One region of the Calidifontibacter terrae genome, then DNA from elsewhere that is predicted to be linked to it. Evidence: predicted binding sites of a transcription regulator. Region 1 holds the regulator's gene; the other holds the start of a gene.
The links. The regulator LexA, encoded in region 1, represses DNA repair genes until DNA is damaged. The targets are predictions, from matches to a motif close to TCGAACANNTGTTCGA.
Positions count from the first base shown of each region.

Region 2: the regulator LexA is predicted to act here: its motif matches at 2,576-2,591, upstream of ruvC (crossover junction endodeoxyribonuclease RuvC).

Region 1 is NZ_BAAGZF010000006.1:256,663-261,103, reverse strand. Features, by position in the region: partial or broken gene ACYU98_RS09440 (DNA internalization-related competence protein ComEC/Rec2) at 1-77, shown strand, start outside; gene ACYU98_RS09435 (LysR family transcriptional regulator) at 143-1,072, opposite strand; gene ACYU98_RS09430 (Sir2 family NAD-dependent protein deacetylase) at 1,095-2,009, shown strand; gene lexA (transcriptional repressor LexA) at 2,041-2,763, opposite strand; gene ACYU98_RS09420 (LysM peptidoglycan-binding domain-containing protein) at 3,052-3,468, shown strand; gene nrdR (transcriptional regulator NrdR) at 3,823-4,287, shown strand; gene ACYU98_RS09410 (vitamin B12-dependent ribonucleotide reductase) at 4,370-4,441, shown strand, end outside.
Region 2 is NZ_BAAGZF010000006.1:25,143-29,583, forward strand. Features, by position in the region: gene yajC (preprotein translocase subunit YajC) at 1-170, opposite strand, end outside; gene ruvB (Holliday junction branch migration DNA helicase RuvB) at 312-1,400, opposite strand; gene ruvA (Holliday junction branch migration protein RuvA) at 1,407-2,006, opposite strand; gene ruvC (crossover junction endodeoxyribonuclease RuvC) at 2,003-2,566, opposite strand; gene ACYU98_RS08320 (YebC/PmpR family DNA-binding transcriptional regulator) at 2,722-3,483, opposite strand; gene ACYU98_RS08325 (globin domain-containing protein) at 3,545-4,066, opposite strand; gene pdxT (pyridoxal 5'-phosphate synthase glutaminase subunit PdxT) at 4,084-4,441, opposite strand, start outside.

The sequences.
Region 1 (4,441 bases):
CCGACAACGACTACGGCCATCCGGCCGCCCGAACAGTTGCGCTGCTCGAGGCAGATGGCAGTGCGGTGTTGCGCACCGACATCGGGGGAGCGATTCGGCTCTATCGCCGCGGAGCTGGATTCGGCGTCGTACGCGGGTCGGGTCAGGCGCCAACCGAGCAGCAATCGGCCATCCCTGCCGCTTCGACCAAAGCCTCGATGGTCGCGGCAACGGCGGGAACCCGCTGCAGATCGGGGGTGGTGACGGCGAACACCGATCGCTGAGACGGCGGGTCCATTGGCAGAACCTTCACCCGCGCGTTCGGAGCGGAGCGCAGGATGAGGTCAGGCACCAACGCGACACCGAGACCTTCGGCCACCAGGCCGAGAACCGCGACGTAGTCCTCGGTTTCGAAAGCGACATCGGGCGCGAAGTGCGCCTTGTCGGCGAGCGCGAGCAGGTGGCCCCGACATCGCGGGCAACCGGCGATCCATGGCGCGCTGGCCAGGTCGGCGAGCCGCACCGTCTTGCGGGAGGCGAGCGGGTGATCGACCGGCAGTGCCAGGCGCACGTGGTCATCGAGCAGCTTGGTGGAGACGAAGTCGTCCAACCTGTCGTCGTCGCGGCTGAGGTCGAGCCCCTCATAGGTGAAGGCGACAGCGACGTCGCACTCCCCAGCGCGCAGCGCGGCCAGAGACTCCGGCGGCTCGCCCTCGGCGAAGCTGACCTTCACCTCGGGAAAACGCTGTTTGACCAGCGAGAGCGCCCGCGGAACCAGGGTCGAGGACGATGACGGGAAGGCCATCAGTCGCACCCTGCCTGACTGCAGTCCGGCAATCGCGGCGACCTCGGACTCAGCGGCGCTGATGGCGCTGAGCACACTCGTGGCGTGCCGGGAAAGCACCTCGCCCGCTTCGGTGAGCCGGACGTTGCGACCCATCCGCTCGACCAGCGGTGTGCCGAGCCGTTCTTCGAGCCGGCGGACCATCTGCGAGATCGCCGGCTGGGAGTAGCCGAGGGCCGATGCAGCGGCGGTGAAGCTGCCCTCATCGGCGATGGCACGTATCACTCGGAGTCCAGCAGCGTCGATCATGGGGTCTAGCCTACAAAGCGATATGAGCCAGCACCCCACGATGACCAACAGCGCCCTTGAAGACGGGCAAGGAACTGAACCCGCAGCGGAGGACTTGCTGCGCGAACGAGTCGCTCTGGGCGGTGTATTAGCGCTGACCGGAGCGGGTTTGTCGACCGCATCCGGGCTGCCGGACTACCGCGGAGCCGACGGCGTACGCCGCGTGCAACCGATGACCGTCTCGGAGTTTCGCGCCACGGTCGAGGCTCGGCGTCGCTACTGGGCGCGGTCTTATGCCGGATGGGCCCGGTTCAGCGCCGCATCGCCCACCAGCGCCCACGCAGCGCTCGCCGACTTGGAACACCGGGGATTCATCGATCACACCATCACCCAGAACGTTGACGGGTTGGCGCGGGTCGCGGGCAGCCGCGCGGTGATCGAGTTGCACGGACGGCTGGACGAAGTGATTTGTCTGCGCTGCCGTACGACCGTCGCCCGGGAGTGGATGCAACAGGAGATCGAACGGCTGAATCCGGGTTTCGAGGCGGCCGTCGGTGACGCACGCAACGCGCCGTTGCGACCGGACGGTGACGTCGAGCTAGACGGGAGGTGGGACGCGCAGTTGCGTCTGGTCAGCTGTCCGATGTGCGGCAGTGACCTGCTGAAGCCACACGTCGTGATGTTCGGGGAATCGGTGCCGAGGGCGCTTGTCGAGCAGTGTTTCGCGCTGGTTGAGGCGGCCACAACGGTGGTCGTGATCGGGTCATCACTCGGGGTCATGTCGGGCTACCGCTTCGCGAGGCATGCCGTCAGACGTGACATCCCAGTCGTGTTGGTCAATACCGGATGGTCACGAGCAGAAGACCTCGCCACTGCGCATGTGCATCGCGACCTGCAGCAGGTGATGGTCGATCTGGCCACCCACCTGCCGGCCCGGCCAGTTGCGGCGACCAACTGAGGGAACCCGCTGACGGGTCCCGCCAGCCCGATCAGACGCGTCGCAGAACCGCGGTGACCTTGCCCAGGATGACGGCGTCGTCGCCGTCGATCGGGTCATAGGCGGGGTTGTGCGGCATGAGCCAAACCTTGCCGCTCTGGCGCTTGAAGGTCTTGACGGTTGCCTCGTTGTCGAGCATCGCGGCCACGATGTCGCCGTTGTCGGCGGTCGGCTGCTGGCGGACCACGACCCAGTCGCCATCACAGATCGCGGCGTCGATCATCGAGTCGCCAACCACCTTCAGCAGGAACAGGTCACCTTCGCCGACGATCTGTCGGGGGAGCGGGAACACGTCTTCGACTACCTCTTCGGCCAGAATCGGTCCACCAGCGGCGATCCGACCCACGACCGGAACGTACGTGGCCGCCGGGCGCTGATCGCCGACACCGGTCTCGTCGATCGCGTCCTCGTCGCCATCCGGAAGGCCCGCGTCGCCTCGACGATCCCGACGGTCGGCATCGCTCTCGGCGCTGATGACCTCCATCGCGCGCGGCCGGTTCGGGTCACGTCGCAAGTAGCCCTTGCGTTCGAGCATCGACAGTTGGTGGGCCACTGAACTCGGGCTGGTCAGACCGACAGCCTCACCGATCTCGCGAATGCTCGGCGGGTAGCCACGGCGCTCGACCGAGTTGCGGATGACCTCCAACACCTTGCGTTGACGGGTGGTGAGTTCGGCCCCGCCGTCGCCGTCGGGCAGGTGGTGAATCTTCGCCATGTCGTGGTCGTCCCGTCTGGTGGTTCGCGGTGTGTCTGGTCACTCGTGGAGCACGTCTACAGCTGTCGTTCGCCGGCCGCCGAACCGATGTTGTCGGTGGTCGGTAGTTAGCTGCGAAGCATGAATCGAGCGTATGCCGTCGGACCCAGTCTTTCAAACATGTGTACGACGCGTGTCTCGCCCAATTCGAACATTCGTGCTATAAATCGTACAGACGTCCGATCGCACACCTGTGCGAACGGCACTTGCACCTGGAGACACCCTTGGGTGTCGGGGATGGAGGAACCGATGAGTGCTGTGACTCACCTTGCTCAGCCGATGTCGACGCCGGCAATGGCGCCCTCAACGCGTCGGCCGCGGCGTCATCTGAAGCTGGTGCCGCCACTTACCGAGTCCCACGCGAGTGCCGGGCGCTTCGATGGTCGTGACGGTGGCATCCGGTTGACCGTGCGAGGCCGTCGGATGCTCGTCCTGGTCGGCCTCGTGGCCGTGCTGATGGCAGGTTTCGGGGTAGCTCGCGCGATGGCCGGACCCGCGGCCGCGACCGCGGGGGTCACCGTCGAGACGGGCCAAACACTCTCTGACGTGGCCCACCGCGCCTACCCCTCGTTGCCGATCAGTCAGGCCGTGGTGAAAGTGCAGTTGGCCAACGGTTTGAACTCCCTGCAGGTCCACGCCGGGCAACACCTGCTGCTGCCGCGATAGGCAGCAGGAGCGGTCTTATGCGATCGGACGACACGCCTCGGGCGGTCGTCCGATCGCGTCATTTTCAGCATCTGCCCTGGTCGTGAGCCGTGTTTCCGGGGCCTATTGCCAGGGCGGTCGATCGCCTCGAAACGCGACTCGCCGAGCTGTTGCATGTGGGGTCGGATCGGCCTAGTATCCCTATATCTAGTAGTTACACCGATGTAAGTCGCCCACATGTGGTCCCCACGTTGTCCACGACTTCTCCACCGGTTATCAACAGATCGACCTACTACAGAGCGATCCTGACCATCCCTTCCGGCTCGGGCATTTGCGTGCCCGTGTCCGGTTGCTCAGCCTCGAGAGGAGCCACCCGTGCACTGCCCGTTCTGCCGCAATGACGACTCGCGAGTCGTCGACAGCCGCACCAGCGAAGACGGCACCTCGATCAAGCGTCGTCGGCAATGTCCCGAGTGTGGCAAGCGGTTCTCGACTGTCGAAACGGCAGGCCTGACCGTGGTCAAGCGCTCCGGTGCCAGCGAGCCGTTCTCGCGGCAGAAGGTGCTCGTTGGCGTGCGCAAGGCCTGCCAGGGCCGGCCGGTCAGCGAGGACCAGTTGGCGTTGTTGGCGCAGGAGGTCGAGGAGGGCATTCGCGCGCGAGGGCTCGCCGAGATCGACGCCCACGACGTCGGTCTGGAGATTCTCGGACCGTTGCGGGTGCTCGACGAGGTCGCCTACCTCCGATTCGCCTCGGTCTACCAAGCATTTGGTGGCCTCGACGACTTCGAGCAAGCCATCAGCCTGTTGCGCGCCGAGCGCGCGGCCACCGACCGGACCTAACCGCTCGCGGTTCCTTCCGGAACACCAGAACCTCACGAACAACAGTTCAACAGCATCGCCACCACTCATACGGAGGAGAATCATGACGGAGACGACCAGTGCGCGGTCCCGTGCGCGTCGGAGCCCCAAAGGCATCACGGTGGAGCGCATCTTC
Region 2 (4,441 bases), 230 kb from region 1:
GTTGTCGTCACGTCGTCGCCCACCTCGATCTGTCGTTGGGCCTGCTGCATTTGGCGCTGACGGCGCCGGCTCACCCAGAACATCACTGCGAGGAGAACGATCGGGAGCAACAGCAAAAGCATGCTCTGCGAGGAGGACGAGCCGCTCGAGGCTGCGGCAAGGGCGTACATGCGGAAAAGCTCCCGGTGGTCTGAGGTGGTCCTGCAGCGACGGCTCTCGCCGTCGCGTGAGTCTAGGTGAGTAAAGCCGCCCACCCAAGTTCGGGGTGCGGCGCGTCACATTGCTGCGCGGCAGGTCGGTGGTCGATCGGGTCAGTCGGAAAAACGCCCGTCACCCTCTGGCAACGACAACTGGCCACCCCACGTTCCGGCTCCGGCAGGCGCGGTGAGACCCAGGTGGTCCCATGCCATTGCGGAGGCAGCGCGACCTCGCGGTGTTCGAACCAGATACCCCTCCCGCACCAAGAAGGGCTCGGCAACCGTCTCCACCGTGTCCGGCTCTTCACCCACCGCGACGGCCAGGGTCGTCAGACCGACCGGACCGCCACCAAAGCGTTTGCACAACGCCTCGAGAACGCCCCGGTCGAGCCGGTCCAGGCCCTTCGCATCGACATCGAAGAGCTTCAGCGCGGCCAGCGCGGACTGGTGGTCGACGACGCTCTTGCCGTGGATTTGGGCATAGTCGCGCACCCGCCGCAGCAACCGGTTCGCGATGCGCGGGGTGCCGCGCGAGCGGCCGGCGATCTCGGCGATCCCCTTCGGGGTCGTCTCGACACCGAGCAAGGCGGCGCTGCGTTCGATGATCGTGGCCAGGTCTTTGGCGGAGTAGAAATCGAGGTGGCCGGTGAACCCGAAGCGATCCCGCAGCGGGGCGGGCAGCAGCCCGGCTCGAGTGGTCGCACCCACCACCGTGAACGGTGGCAATTCCAACGGGATCGCGGTTGCGCCCGGACCCTTGCCGACGATCACATCGACCCGGAAATCCTCCATCGCGAGATAGAGCATTTCCTCCGCCGGTCGCGCCATCCGGTGAATCTCGTCGAGGAACAGCACCTCACCCTCGGCCAGCGAGGAGAGGATCGCGGCGAGGTCGCCTGCATGTTGGATGGCCGGCCCGCTGGTGATCCGGATGGGCTGTTCGAGTTCGGCGGCGATGATCATCGCCAGGCTGGTTTTGCCCAACCCCGGTGGCCCGGAGAGCAACACGTGGTCGGGGGTCGTTCCTCGCCGTTTGGCGGCCTCCAACACCAGCCCGAGCTGCTCGGAGACGCGCGGTTGGCCGGGGAACTCCGACAATCGCCGCGGCCGCAGCGCCGCTTCGAAATGGCGCTCGTCGGGCGCGCCACCGGGATCCACGATCCGAGCGGTGGCTTCGTACGAAGAGTCGTCGTAATCACTCACGGCTGGTTACCGTCCTAGGTCGCGCAGGGTCGCGCGCAGCAGGCCGGCAACCTCGGCGGGTGCGTCAGCCATCTCAGCAACTCGGGTCACCGCTTCGGTGGCCTGCCGGGCAGACCAGCCCAGACCAACCAGGGCGTCGGCCACCTGCTGGTGTACGACGTCTCCCGCGGCAACCGCGGGCGCTTCCGGGGTGGCGCCGCCGGCATAGGCGCCCACCTTGTCCTTCAGTTCGAGCACGATCCGCTCGGCGCCCTTCTTGCCGATGCCGGGCACCTTGGTCAGCGCGGTGAGGTCTCCCCCACTGATCGCACTGGCGAGCGGGGCGGGCGCGTGGACCGCGAGCATCGCCAGCGCCAACCGCGGGCCGACCCCGCTGACCGTCTGAACCAGCTCGAACAGGTCCTTCTCATCGTCGTCGCCGAAGCCGTAGAGCGTGAGGGAGTCCTCGCGGACCACCAGCGTGGTGGCGTAGGTCGCGGGCTGACCCTCACGAGCCGCGGCCGCGTGGGCAGGGGTCGTGTGGACGAGCATGCCGACTCCCCCGACCTCAATGACGACGTGGTCGAGGCCACGGCGCAGCACGTTGCCACGCAGCGAGGCGATCATCGGGCGTACCTCCTGACGGAACGGTCGACATCGACCGGGGGGCGGGTTAGGCGTTGGGCGGCAGCTGCGGCCGCGATGCGGTCTTGGGCGCCACCACGCCACACGTGGCAGATCGCAATCGCGAGCGCGTCGGCGGCGTCAGCGGGCTTCGGCGCAACCTCGAGACGCAGGATGCGGGTGACCATCGCGGTCACCTGGGCCTTGTCGGCGCGACCGTTGCCGGTCACCGCGGCCTTGACTTCCGAGGGGGTATGCAACACCAACGGGAGACCACGGCGCGCGGCCGCCAGCATCGGCACCGCCGAGGCCTGGGCGGTGCCCATGATGCCCTTGATGTTGGCCTTGGCGAACACCCGCTCCACCGCGACGGCGTCGGGTTCGTAACGTTGCATCCATTCGTCGATCTCGGTCTGCAGGCTCAGCAATCGGTAGGCCGGGTCGTCGTCGACCGGGGTTCGGACCACTCCGACCGCGATCATCCGCAAGGGGTCGCCAACGCCGCCCTCAACGACTCCGAGACCACAACGGGTCAGGCCGGGGTCGACACCCAGGACGCGCACATCTTCTCCTCGCACACATGTTCGGTGCGATCACCGTAACCGGCAGCTCCGACAACCGTGGCAGCGCCACGCCGAAAGCGGAATCCGCGCGAGTTCCTGCCGGCTGAAACAGGTTCAAGCGGCAGAAAGTCGCGCGGATTTTCGTAGGTGTTCGGTCAGTCGTCCTCGGCGTCGAGTTCGGCCATGACCTCATCGGACACATCACCGTTGGCGAAGACGTTCTGAACGTCGTCGGAGTCCTCGAGGGCCTCGATGATGCGGAACATCTTCTTGGCACCGTCGGCGTCAAGGGGCACCTCGACGGTCGGCAGCCAGGAGGACTCGGCCGAGTCGTAGTCGACGCCGGCAGCCTGCAGGGCCTGCCGGATTGCGACGAAGTCGGCGGCGTCGGAGACGATCTCGAAGCTCTCGCCGAGGTCGTTGATCTCCTCCGCGCCGACGTCCAGCACGATCTCCAGCAGGTCGTCCTCGGTTTGGTCGCCCTTGGGGACGATGACGACGCCCTTGCGGTGGAACTGGAAGGCGACCGAACCGCCGTCGGCCATCGAGCCGCCGTTCTTCTGCAGTGCGGTGCGAACCTCGGCGACAGCGCGGTTCTTGTTGTCGGTGAGGCATTCGATCAGCAGCGCGACACCACCGGGCGCGTAGCCCTCGTACATGAGATTCATGTATTCGGCGCCACCGCTCTCGGCGCCCGAACCACGCTTGACCGCGCGGTCGATGTTGTCGTTGGGGACCGAAGACTTCTTCGCCTTCTGGACCGCGTCGAAGAGGGTGGGATTGCCGGTGAGGTCACCGCCGCCCTGGCGCGCCGCGACCTCGATGTTCTTGATCAGCTTGGCAAAGAGCTTCCCGCGCTTGGCATCGATCGCAGCCTTCTTGTGCTTGGTCGTTGCCCATTTGGAGTGACCGCTCATGTCTCCCTCTACGCGTGTCGTCGTCGTGGTCGGCCCGATCGGATCGGACGCAGGCCGCCGGTCATCTTACGTCGCCACGACCGCGATGGACATCGGGACCGGTCGACTGCTGGTCCGCGGGCGCCGTCACCGGACCTTCCCACGTCCACCGGGTCAGCGGCAGATCGCGCGGGACATCTCCGGCGGCATCCGGATAGCTCTGCATGGGCACACGCGTGGCCCACGCCCAGTAGTCGTGCAGCGCGCCAGCCAACTCCGGGTCGTCGGCGAGGCCGGCATCGGTGATCGCTCGGTCAAAGCAGGCGATCGCGGCGGCGTTCATTTCCGGGTGCAGGCCGTTGCCGGAATGCAGGCGTACGACCTCGGTCTGGTCACCGAAAAACCCGGAGTAGGAGATGGGTCCGCCGAGCGCCTCACCGAGATAGGCCGCCAGGCGCTCGACGTGGTCATCCCGGAACCCGTGGCTGAACGCGTGGCCGACAACCGGATCGTCGACTGCATGAACATGCCAGGCGGCAGCCAACCGGCGCATCGCGCTCATCCCACCGGCGGCCTCGAAGATGGTGCCCTGCTCCGGATCCATCGCTCCACGCTACTGCTCTAACTGGCGGCGATGACCAGATCGACGAAGTGCGCATGAACCCGGTGGTCTCCGGTCACCTCGGGGTGGAACGAGGTGACCAGCAGCGCGCCCTGCTGCACCGCGACGGGGCGACCGCTGGCCACGCCATGGCCGTCCGGAACCCGGGCGAGAACCTCGACTCCGTCGCCGATCTCCTCCACCCACGGCGCTCGAATGAACACCGCGTGGACCGGGTCAGCGCCGATAACAGGCATGCTCAGGTCGGTCTCGAAGGAGTCGACCTGTCGCCCGAAGGCATTGCGCCGCACCGTGATTCGCATTCCGCCGAGAGTTTGTTGATCGTGGGTTCCGTCGATGATCTGGTCGGCGAGAAGG